One region of the Streptomyces sp. NPDC005423 genome, then DNA from elsewhere that is predicted to be linked to it. Evidence: riboswitches for the same ligand, from Rfam matches in the RefSeq annotation. Region 1 holds a riboswitch; each other region holds the start of a gene.

What was found. A riboswitch is a leader RNA that binds a small molecule or an ion and turns the genes downstream of it on or off. The one in region 1 is predicted to bind cyclic di-AMP.
Positions count from the first base shown of each region.
Region 2: another riboswitch for cyclic di-AMP. It lies ahead of ABZT12_RS30110 (M23 family metallopeptidase); the one in region 1 lies ahead of ABZT12_RS15820 (transglycosylase family protein).
Region 3: another riboswitch for cyclic di-AMP. It lies ahead of ABZT12_RS03750 (M23 family metallopeptidase); the one in region 1 lies ahead of ABZT12_RS15820 (transglycosylase family protein).

Region 1 is NZ_JBEXET010000012.1:87,363-91,554, reverse strand. It holds gene eno (phosphopyruvate hydratase) at 1-990, opposite strand, end outside; gene ABZT12_RS15820 (transglycosylase family protein) at 1,301-2,032, opposite strand; cyclic di-AMP (ydaO/yuaA leader) riboswitch at 2,036-2,220, opposite strand; gene ABZT12_RS15815 (transglycosylase family protein) at 2,403-3,467, opposite strand; gene ABZT12_RS15810 (cytochrome P450) at 3,672-4,192, opposite strand, start outside.
Region 2 is NZ_JBEXET010000038.1:22,480-26,671, reverse strand. It holds gene ABZT12_RS30120 (HPr family phosphocarrier protein) at 1-38, shown strand, start outside; gene ABZT12_RS30115 (GntR family transcriptional regulator) at 242-937, opposite strand; gene ABZT12_RS30110 (M23 family metallopeptidase) at 1,119-1,871, opposite strand; cyclic di-AMP (ydaO/yuaA leader) riboswitch at 1,885-2,051, opposite strand; gene ABZT12_RS30105 (pitrilysin family protein) at 2,242-3,630, opposite strand; gene ABZT12_RS30100 (pitrilysin family protein) at 3,627-4,192, opposite strand, start outside.
Region 3 is NZ_JBEXET010000001.1:792,688-796,879, forward strand. It holds gene ABZT12_RS03735 (alginate lyase family protein) at 1-118, shown strand, start outside; tRNA gene ABZT12_RS03740 (tRNA-Met) at 181-254, shown strand; gene ABZT12_RS03745 (PP2C family protein-serine/threonine phosphatase) at 363-1,583, shown strand; cyclic di-AMP (ydaO/yuaA leader) riboswitch at 1,818-1,975, shown strand; gene ABZT12_RS03750 (M23 family metallopeptidase) at 1,986-2,993, shown strand; gene ABZT12_RS03755 (PrsW family intramembrane metalloprotease) at 3,033-4,192, opposite strand, start outside.

The sequences.
Region 1 (4,192 bases):
GGTGCCCTCCTCGATGCCGCGGGCCAGCCGCTCGGGGTTGGTGACGAAGAGGTCGTCGCCGACGATCTGCACCTTCTCGCCGAGGCGGTCGGTGAGGACCTTCCAGCCGGCCCAGTCGTCCTCGAAGAGCGGGTCCTCGATGGAGACGAGCGGGTAGGCCGCCACCAGCTCCTCGTAGTACTCCGTCATCTCGGCGGCGGAGCGCTCCTTGCCCTCGAACTGGTACTTGCCGTCCTTGTAGAACTCGGAGGCGGCGACGTCGAGCGCGAGGGCGATCTGCTCGCCCGGGATGTAGCCGGCCTGCTTGACGGCCTCCAGGATGAGGTCGAGCGCGGCGCGGTTGGACTCCAGGTTCGGGGCGAAGCCGCCCTCGTCGCCGAGGCCGGTGGAGAGGCCCTTGGTCTTCAGGACGGACTTGAGGGTGTGGTAGACCTCGGCGCCCCAGCGCAGCGCCTCGGAGAAGGACTCCGCGCCGATCGGGGCGATCATGAACTCCTGGATGTCCACGTTGGAGTCGGCGTGCGAGCCGCCGTTGAGGATGTTCATCATCGGAACGGGCAGCAGGTGCGCGTTCGGGCCGCCCAGGTAGCGGAAGAGCGGGAGGTCGCTGGCCTCGGAGGCGGCGTGCGCGACGGCGAGAGAGACGCCGAGGATGGCGTTGGCGCCGAGCGAGCCCTTGTTGTCGGTGGCGTCCAGGTCGAACATCGCCTGGTCGATCAGGCGCTGCTCGGTGGCGTCGTAGCCGACCAGCTCCGGGCCGATCTGCTCGATGACGGCGAGGACGGCCTTCTCCACGCCCTTGCCCTGGTAACGGTTGGGGTCACCGTCACGCAGCTCGATGGCCTCGAAGGCGCCCGTGGAGGCGCCGGAGGGAACGGCGGCACGACCCGTGCTGCCGTCGTCGAGGCCGACCTCGACCTCGACCGTGGGATTACCTCGGGAGTCCAGGATTTCCCGGGCTACGACGACGTCGATGGACGGCACGAGCATCTCCTTATGGGATGTGACGCGGTGAGCAGGACCGCAGCGGCTCTGCGAGACGAGCCTAACCGGCTCCGGGCGATCGGCCATCCGCCCGACCGCCCCCTGGACAGAAACCGAGGGCAAATTGTTTCCGAACGGAACAAAGAGGGGCCGTGTGCGGCGGCACTCGGGCCGCCCAGAAAAAACCCCGCTCCGGTGCGTACGGGGAACACGCACCGGAGCGGGGAGCCCGTGGGGGCGGGGGGTGGCCCTCACGAGGTCTCCACTATGGGGACCACGGATATGAGGGCGCTGTGGTTCGACTACGAGCCGGATGTCACTTCAGGTGCAGCTGCTGGCCCGGGTAGATGACGTCGGCGTTGTCGACGATGTCCTTGTTCAGCTTGAACAGCTGCTGCCAGCCGCCCTTCACCTTGTGCTTCGCGGCGATGGAGCTGAGGCTGTCGCCCTTGACGACCTTGTACTCGCCGTCGCCCTTCTCGACCTTCTTGCCAGTCGGGGTGGTGACGGTCTTCTTGGCGACCGGGCGCTCGGCGGAGCGGGAGGCCGTCGACGTGCCGGCGGAACGCTCGGTGGTGCCGCTCGACGCGTTGGAGGAGCCCGAGGAGCCGGACGAGCCCGCCGAGTTCGAGGAGCCCGACGACGAGTTCGAGGAAGAGCCGGAGCCGCTGGAGGAGGCGCCCGAGAGGCCGGTGCCGCAGGTCGGCCAGGCACCCTTGCCCTGCGCGGCGAGGACCTTCTCGCCCACGGCGATCTGCTCGGACTTGGACGCCCGGTCCGCGGTGGAGGCGTAGGCGGTGCCACCGTAGGCGGCCCAGGTGGAGGCGGAGAACTGCAGGCCGCCGTAGTAGCCGTTGCCGGTGTTGATGGACCAGTTGCCGCCGGCCTCGCACTGGGCGACGGTGTCCCACTCCGAGGCGGTGGCCGCGGAGGCGTTGCCGACCGCCATCAGCGGGGCGGCGATGGCGACACCGGTGACGCCGGCGAGCGTGGCGACCCGGGTGGCCTTGGACGGACGACGGTGCTTGGCCTTGCTGGAAAACAGCATGGAAGATCCCCTCACCGACGCCTGCGAGGTGAGCTGTCGGGTTCGGGCCGTGTGAGTTGCCCGGCCGCGACTCGTACATCTCTCGTACGAGGCACGGCTTCACCCCTAGCCGGTTCCGTTCGTCTCTCGACTCCCGGGCCCGGCGCCTACCTTGGGTCCCCCGCTCCTGCCTACGGCGCTTGACGCGACGACTGTTCCCGGACGGCCGCTGGCAGGATTCGGCGTTGCGGCTGACGGGGCCCGTGGTGACGAGCGGTCCTGACCGTAGACATGCGATCGTGAGAATTTCAAAGACGATCAGGGCTTCTGAGACTCATCCCACACTTTCCCCAAAGCGGACATTCGAGGCGAAGCGTGACGTCAACTCCCGCTACTTTGCGACCGTTTCGGCACTGACGTCCAGTGTCTGACCGGCGACGATACGGGCCGGGTCGGCGCCTATCGCCTCCTCGTTCGCGGCATAGAGCGCGCGCCATCCGCCGGTGAGGCCAAGGGAGTCGGCGATGGAGCCGAGGGTGTCGCCCGCCCGGACCGTGTACGTCTCCTCGCTCGCCCCCCGGTGCCGCCCGCCGCCGGTGACCGCGTCGGTGTGGGCCGCGCTGCCGCCGGACGCCACGCCGTCGGTCGTCGCGCTCTTGGTCGTAGCGGACTTGGTCGCAGCGTTCTTGGTCACGGTGCCGAGCGAGCCGGTGTCGACGAGGCTCGACTTCGCGGCGGGCTGCACGGAGTTGCCCGGGTAGCTGACGCTGGGCGAGGCCGTGGGCTCACCGTGGGAGCTCCGGGCGCCGCTCGTGCCGGAACCGGACGACTTGTCAGTTCCGCCCGACGTACCGGCGTGGGCGGTACCGGTGGATTTGTCCGTGACGGACGGCGAAGGAGTCGCCGAACCGGCGTCGGACGTACCCGAGTCGGCGGGACCCGAGGAGTCCGACAGGCCGGCGGAGCCGGCGGCGTCCGACGAGTCGGACGAGTCCGAGGAGTCCCCCGCGTCGGACGAACCGGTCGCCGTGGCCGACGGGGAGTCGCTCGCCACCCCGGTGTCGACGCTCGTGGAGCCGGAGGAGGTGGTGAGGCCGGAGAGCAGCGAGCACGTCGTCCACGCGGAGGTGCCCTTGGCGTCGAGGATCTTCTCGGCCACGGCTATCTGCTGGGAACGGCTGGCGAGGTCGGCGCTCGGCGCGTACTCCAGGCCGCCGTACTTCGCCCAGTCGTCCTGGGAGACCTGGAGGCCGCCGTAGTAGCCGTTGCCGCTGTTGGCACTCCACGAGCCGCCGCTCTCGCAGTTGGCCACCTTGTCCCAGGTGGTGCCGTCGGCCGCGTTCGCGGCGCTGGCCGCGAGGAGGGGGATCGCGATGGCCGAGCCGGTCACGCCGGCCGCGACGATGAGTGCCGGAGCCTGACGGGGGCGTCGGTGACGACCGTTCCCGGAGAGCATGCGGAAGCCTTTCATGCGACAGCGATGAACCGCGCGGCCGTTGTTATGAGGCGCCGCGTTGATAGATGAACGTATCCACAGCCGAACACCTGTCACAAGTTAATGCCGCGCGGATCACGTGAAGATCACAGACATGAGGAAGTGTCAGCTTTACCCTGGTGGGGCGAGGTTGAGCCCCCATGGCCGAATTCCCCCGTACGGCCATTACGGCACCGGTGTGAATTCCACGGGCAAGGTGCGCAATCCGCGCATGATGAGTCCTCCACGCCAACGCAAATCGGCTGGTTCCACCGCGAGTCGGAGATCCGGGAGCCGGGTGAGAAGGGTGGCGAGCGCGGTCCGGCCCTCCAGCCGGGCGAGCGGGGCCCCGAGGCAGTAGTGGATGCCGTGCCCGTACCCGAGGTGTTGATTGTCACGCCGCCCGAGATCCAGCACCTCGGGATCGGCGAACCGCTCCGGATCCCGGTCCGCTGCGGCCAGCACGACGAGCACGGGGTCGCCGGCCGCGATCTCCTGGCCGCCGACACTGAGCGCCCGGGTGGCGAAACGCCAGGTCGCCAGCTCCACCGGGCCGTCGTAGCGCAGGAGTTCCTCGACTCCCGTGTCGAGCAGACCGCGTTCGCCGGCCGCCAGCGAACTCTCCAGCCGGGCCCGCTGCCCGGGATGGGTGAGCAGGGCGTAGGTGCCGTTGCCGATGAGGTTGACGGTGGTCTCGAAGCCGGCGA
Region 2 (4,192 bases), on a different contig from region 1:
TCGCCGAGGGACTCGAAGAGCTTCCCGAAACCGTCTGAGCACCCACGGCATCCGTACGGCTGAGCCGCGCGGCCCTTTTACGGGCGGCGCGGCTCAGCCGTTTTTGTCGCCTTTCACACCGCCCGGAACAAAGGCCACGAATATGCGGAGCGCACGCGGGCGTGAAATTCCCGCGCACGGTAATACGGGCAGCGGAAATACGCCTCCGCCGATTATCTCTTCTTTGTATACGGTGCCCGTGTTAATGCCGGAGGCCGGACATGTTTACGGCATGTTGCGAAGCCCTCACACGGTCCGCGCGCTCGGCGGCGCCGGGAAAGCGCAGCCGGTGCGCGGAGCTCACGCGCTCGGTGTGCAGCGCCGTGATCGCGCGGGCCCGCTCGGCGTCACCTCGCGCCACGGCGTCCACGATGGCGCCGTGCTCCGCCCAGGACTCCACCGGGCTGACCGGCGCCTCCACCGCGTACATCCACGCGATCTTGTGCCGCAGCTGCGTCAGCACCGAGGTCAGGGACTGGCTGCCGGAGGCCTGGGCGAGCGTCTCGTGGAACCAGCCGCCCAAGGAGCGCAGATCCTCGCTGCTGCCCCTCCTGGCGCGCTCCTGGCCCAGCCTGACGAGGCCGCGCAACACCTTGAGGTGGGCCTCGGTACGGCGCTGGGCCGCCCTGGAGGCGCCGAGCGGCTCCAGCAGCATGCGCATCTCCAGCAGGTCGGCGGCCTCCTGGTCGGTCGGTTCGGCAACGCACGCGCCCGCGTGCCGCCGGGTCACCACGAAGCCCTCGGCCTCCAGCGTGCGCAGGGCCTCCCGGACGGGAACCCGCGAGACGCCGTAGCGGCGCGCGAGGAGTTCCTCGGTGAGCCGGCCGCCGCGCTCGTAGACACCGGCGACGATGTCGTCCCGGATCGCGGTGCATACCGAATGCGCCGGAATACGCATGACCGACCTCCGTCTTAATCCCCGTGAAACGTCGACGATTGACGTGTGTTCCGTGACTCTATTGCAGCGGGACGGAATTTCCGACGGGGGACCGGAATCCATGGATATTTTTTGGACAGCGGGGCTCCGGAAAGGCCGAAAGCCCCGGCCGGAGCGGCCGGGGCTTCGGGAAGGGCGCGGGTCAGACGGTGACGCCGTGCGAGCGGAGGTAGGCGACGGGGTCGATGTCCGAGCCGTACTCGGCGGTCGTCCGGGCCTCGAAGTGGAGGTGCGGGCCGGTCGCGTTGCCGGTCGCCCCGGAGAGGCCGATCTGCTGACCGGTGGTGACCCGCTGACCCACCGAGACGCCGATGGACGACAGGTGGCCGTACTGGGTGTAGGTGCCGTCGTTCATCCTGATGACGACGTTGTCGCCGTAGGCGCCGCCCCAGCCGGCCTCGACGACGGTGCCGTAGCCCACCGCGCGGACGCTGGTGCCGGTCGCGGCGTGGAAGTCGATGCCGGTGTGGGTGCCGGAGGACCACAGGGAACCGCCGGTCTCGTAGCCCGTGGAGACGTACGAGCCGGCGACCGGCGTGACGAAGGTGTTGAGTCGCTTGCGCTCGGCGGCGCGGGCGGCGCGCTCCTTGGCCGCGCGCTCCTCCTTGGCCTGCTCGGCGGCGCGGGCGCGGGCCTCCGCCTCGGCCTTCTTCTCCGCTGCGGCCTGCTGCTGGGCGGCGGCCTGGGCGTCGATCTTCTCGGCGAGGGAGTCGCCGATGGAGACGACCGGGGTGAGGGCGGTCTGCTCGACCGAGGACTCCGCGGCGAGGGCCGGGGCGGCCAGCGTGCCGACGACGCCGGTGGTGGCGAGGGCCGCGACGCCCATCGCCCGGGTGGTGGTGCGGTGCGTCCGGCTCGGACGGCGGTGCTTCCCGGTGGCGCGGGTGAACGCCATGTAGTGGCTGGTCCTTTCCTTCCTTCTCGCCTACCGGGTTAGCTGACGGGTTCGGAGCAGGAAGGTCTCCTACGGACCCCCTCGCGGCACGCGCGGGCGTCCGATTCACCCCAGGGACTGTTGACATGGGTCCCCGGCTCCCCTGGCTCGCGCCGTACGGGGACTCGGCGATGACTGTCCGGTGCCGCGGACGCGGCGCGGTGCCTGACGGACAGCCGGACAGACGCTAAGCGGGGCCACTTTCCATTCCCAAACGGATCACGCTTTTTGTAGCGCACGCCACAGGGCAGACAGGCGACTCCCCCTCAATTCGGACATCAGGGGACCCGGGTGACGCTTTCGTCGCCCGGGTCCCCCCGCGCGCGTGCCGCTACTCCGCGGAGACGACGGCGACTTCGCCGATACCGAGCGCCTCGACGGGCTCTTTGATGCTCGCCGCGTCGCCGACCAGGACCGTCACCAGCCGGTCCACCGGGAACGCGCTCACGACGGCGGCGGTGGCCTCCACGGTGCCGGTGGCGGCCAACTGCCGGTACAGCGTTGCCTGGTAGTCGTCCGGGAGGTGCTGCTCGACCTGGTCGGCCAGGGTGCTCGCCACGGCCGCGGCGGTCTCGTACTTGAGGGGCGCCACTCCGACGAGGTTCTGCACGGCGACATCGCGCTCGGTGTCGGTGAGCCCCTCCGCCGCCAGCTTGCGCAGCACGGTCCACAGGTCGGCCAGGGCGGGACCAGTGTTCGGGGTGTCCACGGAGCCGCTGATGGCGAGCATCGCGGCACCCGTGCCGTCGGGTGCCGAGCGCAGTACCTGGCCGAACGCCCGCACCCCGTAGGTGTATCCCTTCTCCTCCCGCAGGACACGGTCCAGACGGGAGGTCAGGGTGCCGCCCAGGCAGTACGTGCCGAGCACCTGGGCGGGCCAGAGGCGGTCGTGCCGGTCGGGTCCGATGCGGCCGATCAGCAACTGCGTCTGGACGGCGCCGGGACGGTCCACGATGACGACCCGGCCGCTGTCGTCCGCGGTCACCGGCGACACCGGCCGCGGCTCGGCCGAGGAGCCCGTCCAGGCACCCAGGGTGTCGGCGAGCAGCCCGTCCAGGTCGATGTCCGTGAGGTCGCCGACGACGACCACGGTGGCCGTCGCGGGCCGCACGTGCCGGTCGTAGAAGGCGCGTACAGAGGCCGAGTCGATCTTCTGGACGGTCTCCTCGGTGCCCTGGCGCGGGCGGGACATGCGCGCCGCCGCCGGGAACAGCTGCTTGGAGAGTTCCTTGGCGGCCCGGCGGGACGGGTTGGCCGTCTCGTGCGGGATCTCGTCCAGGCGGTTGCGGACCAGCCGCTCGATCTCGCTGTCGGCGAAGGCGGGCGCCCGGAGGGCGTCGGACAGCAGCCCCAGCCCCTTGGCCAGACGCGAGGCGGGCACCTCAAGGCTGAGGCGCAGCCCGGGGTGGTCGGCGTGCGCGTCGAGGGTGGCGCCGGAGCGCTCCAGTTCGGCCGCGAACTCCTCGGCGGAGTGCTTGTCCGTGCCCTCGGAGAAGGCCCGGGCGGTGATCGTGGCGACACCGTCCAGGCCGGCCGGCTCGGCGTCCAGGGGTGCGTCGAGGAGGACCTCCACGGCGACGACCTGCTGGCCGGGGCGGTGGCAGCGCAGCACGGTCAGGCCGTTGCCGAGCGTCCCCCGCTCCGGGGCCGGGAACGCCCACGGCCTGGCCTCGCCCGCCTGGGGCTGCGGGTGGAACTCCATCGCGGCGAGCTCGGTCACTTGGCCGCCTCCTCGTTCTCGTCGGTGGCGGCGGCTTCCGTCTCGCCGGCCCCGGGGGCGAGCGGCTCGTAGACGAGCACCGCGCGGTTGTCGGGACGCAGGCGCGCCTTGGCGACCTCCTGGACCTCCTCGACGGTCACGTCGAGGACCCGCTGTACGGCGGTCAGGGCGAGCTGTGGGTCGCCGAACAGGACGGCGTAGCGGCACAGTTCGTCCGCGCGGCCGGCGACCGTGCCCAGCCGGTCCAGCCACTCGCGCTCCAACTGGGCCTGCGCGCGCTCCATTTCCTCGGCCGTGGGGCCCTCCTCGGCGAACCGGGCGAGTTCCTCGTCGATGGCCGTCTCGATGACGGGCACCTCGACGTCACCGGACGTCTTGACGTCCAGCCACCCCAGGGAGGGCGCCCCGGCCAGTCGCAGCAGGCCGAAGCCGGCCGCAACCGCCGTACGGTCGCGCCGTACCAGTCGGTTGTAGAGGCGGGAGGACTCGCCGCCGCCGAGGATGGTCAGCGCCAGGTCGGTCGCGTCGGACGCGCGCGTGCCGTCCTGCGGCAGCCGGTAGG
Region 3 (4,192 bases), on a different contig from region 1:
GCTGGACCTCCCCGTGCCCGCCGCGCACCGGCTCGTCGAGCAGACCCGGCCGTCCGGCACCGACGACCTCTTCGTCTCCTGGGAGACCCTCACCCACGCCGGAAACCCCGCCGACTGACAGCCGCCCGGCGCACGTGGTCATTCACGCCCCGCGGATGACGTATGCTTGAGACACAACGACGCGGGGTGGAGCAGCTCGGTAGCTCGCTGGGCTCATAACCCAGAGGTCGCAGGTTCAAATCCTGTCCCCGCTACTCAAGACTTGGGGCCGGAATCCGGAAACGGATTCCGGCCCCAAGTGTTTCTCCCCCTGTTGGGTCACTCGGCTCGCCTTCCGTTCCGGCTACGGGAAACCTGGAGGCGTGGAGCAGGAGGGGCCGTACGCGCGAACCGCCGGACGTCCACCCAGCGATCCCGCCCGCGACCTCGACCTCGATCCCGCCCCCGCCCCCACCCCCGGCCCCGGCCTCGGTGCCGCCCAGGCACCCGTACCGCAGGGCGCGGCCGAGGGGCGGCGGATCTCGTACACCCGCACGTTCGTCCGTTCCCTCCCCGTGCTGCTGCTGGTCGCCGGGGCGTTCTACGACTACTTCACCCCGACCCAGTTCACGGCCGGCCCGCTCTTCACCGCGGCCCCGCTGGTCGCCGCCCCGCTGTACTCGCGGCGCGGCACCCTGCTCACCGGCCTGGCGTCCGTCCTCGTCGTGCTCGCCACCCATCTCGGCCTCGGTATCGTGCTGCACGCCGCCGCGATCACCGAGTTGGTCACCGTGGGAACCGTCGCCGCGCTCGCCGTCCTGATCAACCTCCTGGTGCGCCGCGGCTACGAGCAGCTGGCCTCCGCACGCGAGATCGCCGAGGCGGCCCAGCGCGCGGTGCTGCCCGAACCCGCCGGGCGGATCGGCGGGTTCGACATCGCCGCCCGCTACGAGGCCGCCCAGGAGGACGCCTCCATCGGCGGCGACCTCTACGCCGTCCAGGACACCGCACACGGCGTACGGCTGGTCGTGGGGGACGTACGGGGCAAGGGCATGGGCGCGGTCGCTGCCGTGGCCGTGGTCATCGGGGCGTTCCGGGAGGCGGCCGAGCAGGAAACCACCCTGGAGGCGGTCGCGCAGCGGCTGGAGCGGGCGCTGGCGCGCGAGGGCACCCGGCGTGAAGGGCTCGACGCCTTCGAGGGGTTCACCACCGCCGTACTGGCCGAACTCCCGCACGCCGACGGCGTCGTCCGGATCGTCAACCGCGGCCACCCGCCGCCCCTGCTGCTGCACGGGGACGGCGTGCTGCGCGTCCTGTGCCGGTCCGGATCCTCGCCGCCGCTCGGCATGGGCGAGCTGGGCACCTGGCCCGACCGCGTCGAGGAGTTCGCGTTCCCGGGCGGGGCGCTGCTGCTCCTCCACACCGACGGACTCTCCGAGGCCCGGGACGCCCGCGGCACCTTCTACGACCCCGAGACGCGGCTCGCCGGAAGGGTCTTCCAAGACCCGGGAAGCCTGCTCGGCACCCTCGCCAAAGAGGTGCGCAGGCACTCCGGGGGCGGCACGGCCGACGACATGGCCCTCCTCGCCGTACGCCGGCCCTGACCGTCGTCACCCGCAGTGAGCGGGCGGCCCCGTTCCGAGTAACAACTGACAGACCGTCAATGGAGACTGTGATCGTGAGGTGAGGCCAACTCGCCCGATTTGCACCGGTCATGGGCCGTACGTCCGCGCCAAGAACCGTTAATGATCAAGCGGAACAGCTTGGAATACCCACCACCGGTCTATTAACGTTTGATAACGCAGCGCGGTCGTTACAGCCGTCACCAGAGACGGCTCCGCGCGCACGCGCCGAATCCCGCGAGGGAACCGGGGAACCACCACCTTGGGGTGAATCGCACGTCGACAGCCGTGGCAGCACGGCTGGTTGACGCGCGTAGGAGACCTTCCTGCTCCGAACCCGTCAGCTAACCCGGTAGGCGAGAAGGAAGGAAGGAGCACGCCCAGGTGGCGTCAGACCGGCCTGCCCCGGAAGCCCCGCTCGTCTACGGCGGTCACCGTCCCGACGAGGGCCCCTGGGAGGAGTGGAATCCCAGCGCGGAGACCCTCCGCCCCCACCGCGGCCGGCATCGCGTCGGCCGGCAGCGCGGCGGCGGGCTGGCCCGCAGCTCCACCGTCCTCGGCGTCGGCGTCATCGCCGCCGTCGGCGCGGGCGGAATGGCCAGCGCCCACACCGGCAAGCCGCCGGTCTCGATCTCCCTGCCCGACCTGCCCTCCGTGGGCTCCCTGCTGCACGACGCCCCGGCGGCGACGCCCAAGGGCTCGGCGGACGCGCTCAGCAGCGTCGGTGTGACGAGCGCCGACACCGCGGACGGCGCCTCCGACGCCGGCGAGGCACTGCGCAACCGGATCATGGCGCAGGCCGACGCCCAGCAGGTGCAGCTCGACGGCACGTCGCAGGCGACCGTGGAGGCCGCCGTCGCCCAGCAGGCCGACGACGCGGCGGCGAAGGCGGAGCAGGCGGCCGCGAAGAAGGCCGCCGGCGCGAAGCAGGCGGCGGAGGCGGCCGCCAAGAAGAAGGCCGAGGCCGCGCACCTCGCCGAACTGGCCAAGCAGTACCAGCTGCCGGTCGTCTCCTACACCCTCACCGGCACCTTCGGGCAAGCCGGCACCATGTGGGCCTCCGGCTACCACACGGGCCTCGACTTCGCCGCGCCCACCGGCACCCTGATCAAGGCGATCCACAGCGGCACCGTCACCGAGGCGGGCTGGGCCGGGTCGTACGGCTACCGCACGATCATCACCCTCGACGACGGCACCGAACTCTGGTTCTGCCACCAGTCGTCGATCAGCGTGAGCGTCGGACAGAAGGTCGGCACCGGTGACGTGATCGGACGGGTCGGCGCCACCGGCAACGTGACCGGGCCGCACCTCCACCTCGAAGTGCACCTCAACGGCAGCAGCACCGCCAGCGATCCGATGACCTGGCTGCGCGGCAAGGGTCTCAACCCCTGAGCCCCGCCCGGCGGTAGGCGCGCACAACTCCCGCCGTGCCTAAGGCCGGTAGGGGTTGTAGGCGGGGTACGGCGTCCCCGGGTACCCGTACGTCCCGGGGACGGGCCAGGGCGGCACCGACACCGGTACCGGCGGGGCCGTCATCCGCGCCGCGTACTCCAGCGCGGGCCGGGCCACCTCCCGGCGCAGCGCCAGCTCGTGCAGCAACTCCCTCTCCCGTACGGCGAATTCGGCGTCGGCGCGGCCCCGCCGCCCCCGGTGGCGCAGCAACGCCAAGGAGGTCGCGTACGTCTCGTAACGGGCGACCGAGCGGGCCGCCGGCCTGCCGAGGTGGTGCCTGGCGTACTCCCGGGCCAGCCGCCTGGCCCTCATCGACCCGAGGACGAAGGGTTCGACCGGCGTGAGCCAGCCCGCGACGACATACGCCGGAAGCTCCTCGCGGACGGTCCTCAGCTCACGCTGCCGGGTCCAGACGACGAGCCAGGTCAGCAGCCCGAACGCGGGAACCATCAAGGCGCCGTAGACCGCGAAGAAGCCGTACTGGCCGAAGGTGGAGGAGCCGTTCCAGACCGCGTGCATGCCCATCGCGAGCAGCAGCCCGGCCAGCGGCGGCAGGGCCCGCCGGACGGGCCGGTGCCCCGGCGACAGGGCCGCGACACCGAAGCCGATGCCCGTCAGCACGGTGAACAGGGGGTGCGCGAACGGGGACATGACGATCCGGACGAAGAAGGTCGCCGCCGTGACGGAGGTGATACCGCGGTCGCCGGTCAGCTGGTCGGTGCCGAAGGCGGTGCCGAGGTAGAGGATGTTCTCGGTGAACGCGAAGCCGGTGGCGGTGACCCCGGCCGTCACCGCCCCGTCGACGATGCCGGTGAAGTCCCGTCTGCGGAAGAGGAAGACGAGGAGTACGGCGGCGGCCTTCGCGGACTCCTCGACGACCGGCGCTATCAGCGTCGAGCCGAGGGTGTCCGCGCCGGAGGGGTCCGCGGTCGCGGCCGCTATCCACCGGGTGGCGAAGCTGTTGGCGACGATCGCTATCAGCGCCGCCGCGCACGCGCCCCAGGCGAAGGCGAAGAGGTGGGTGCGCCAGGGCGCCGGTTCGACCCGGTCCAGCCAGCGGAACGCCACCGTCAACACCGGTACGGGCAGCACGGCGAGACCGAGCCCGACCAGGAACCCCTCGGTCCCGGTCTGCTGCC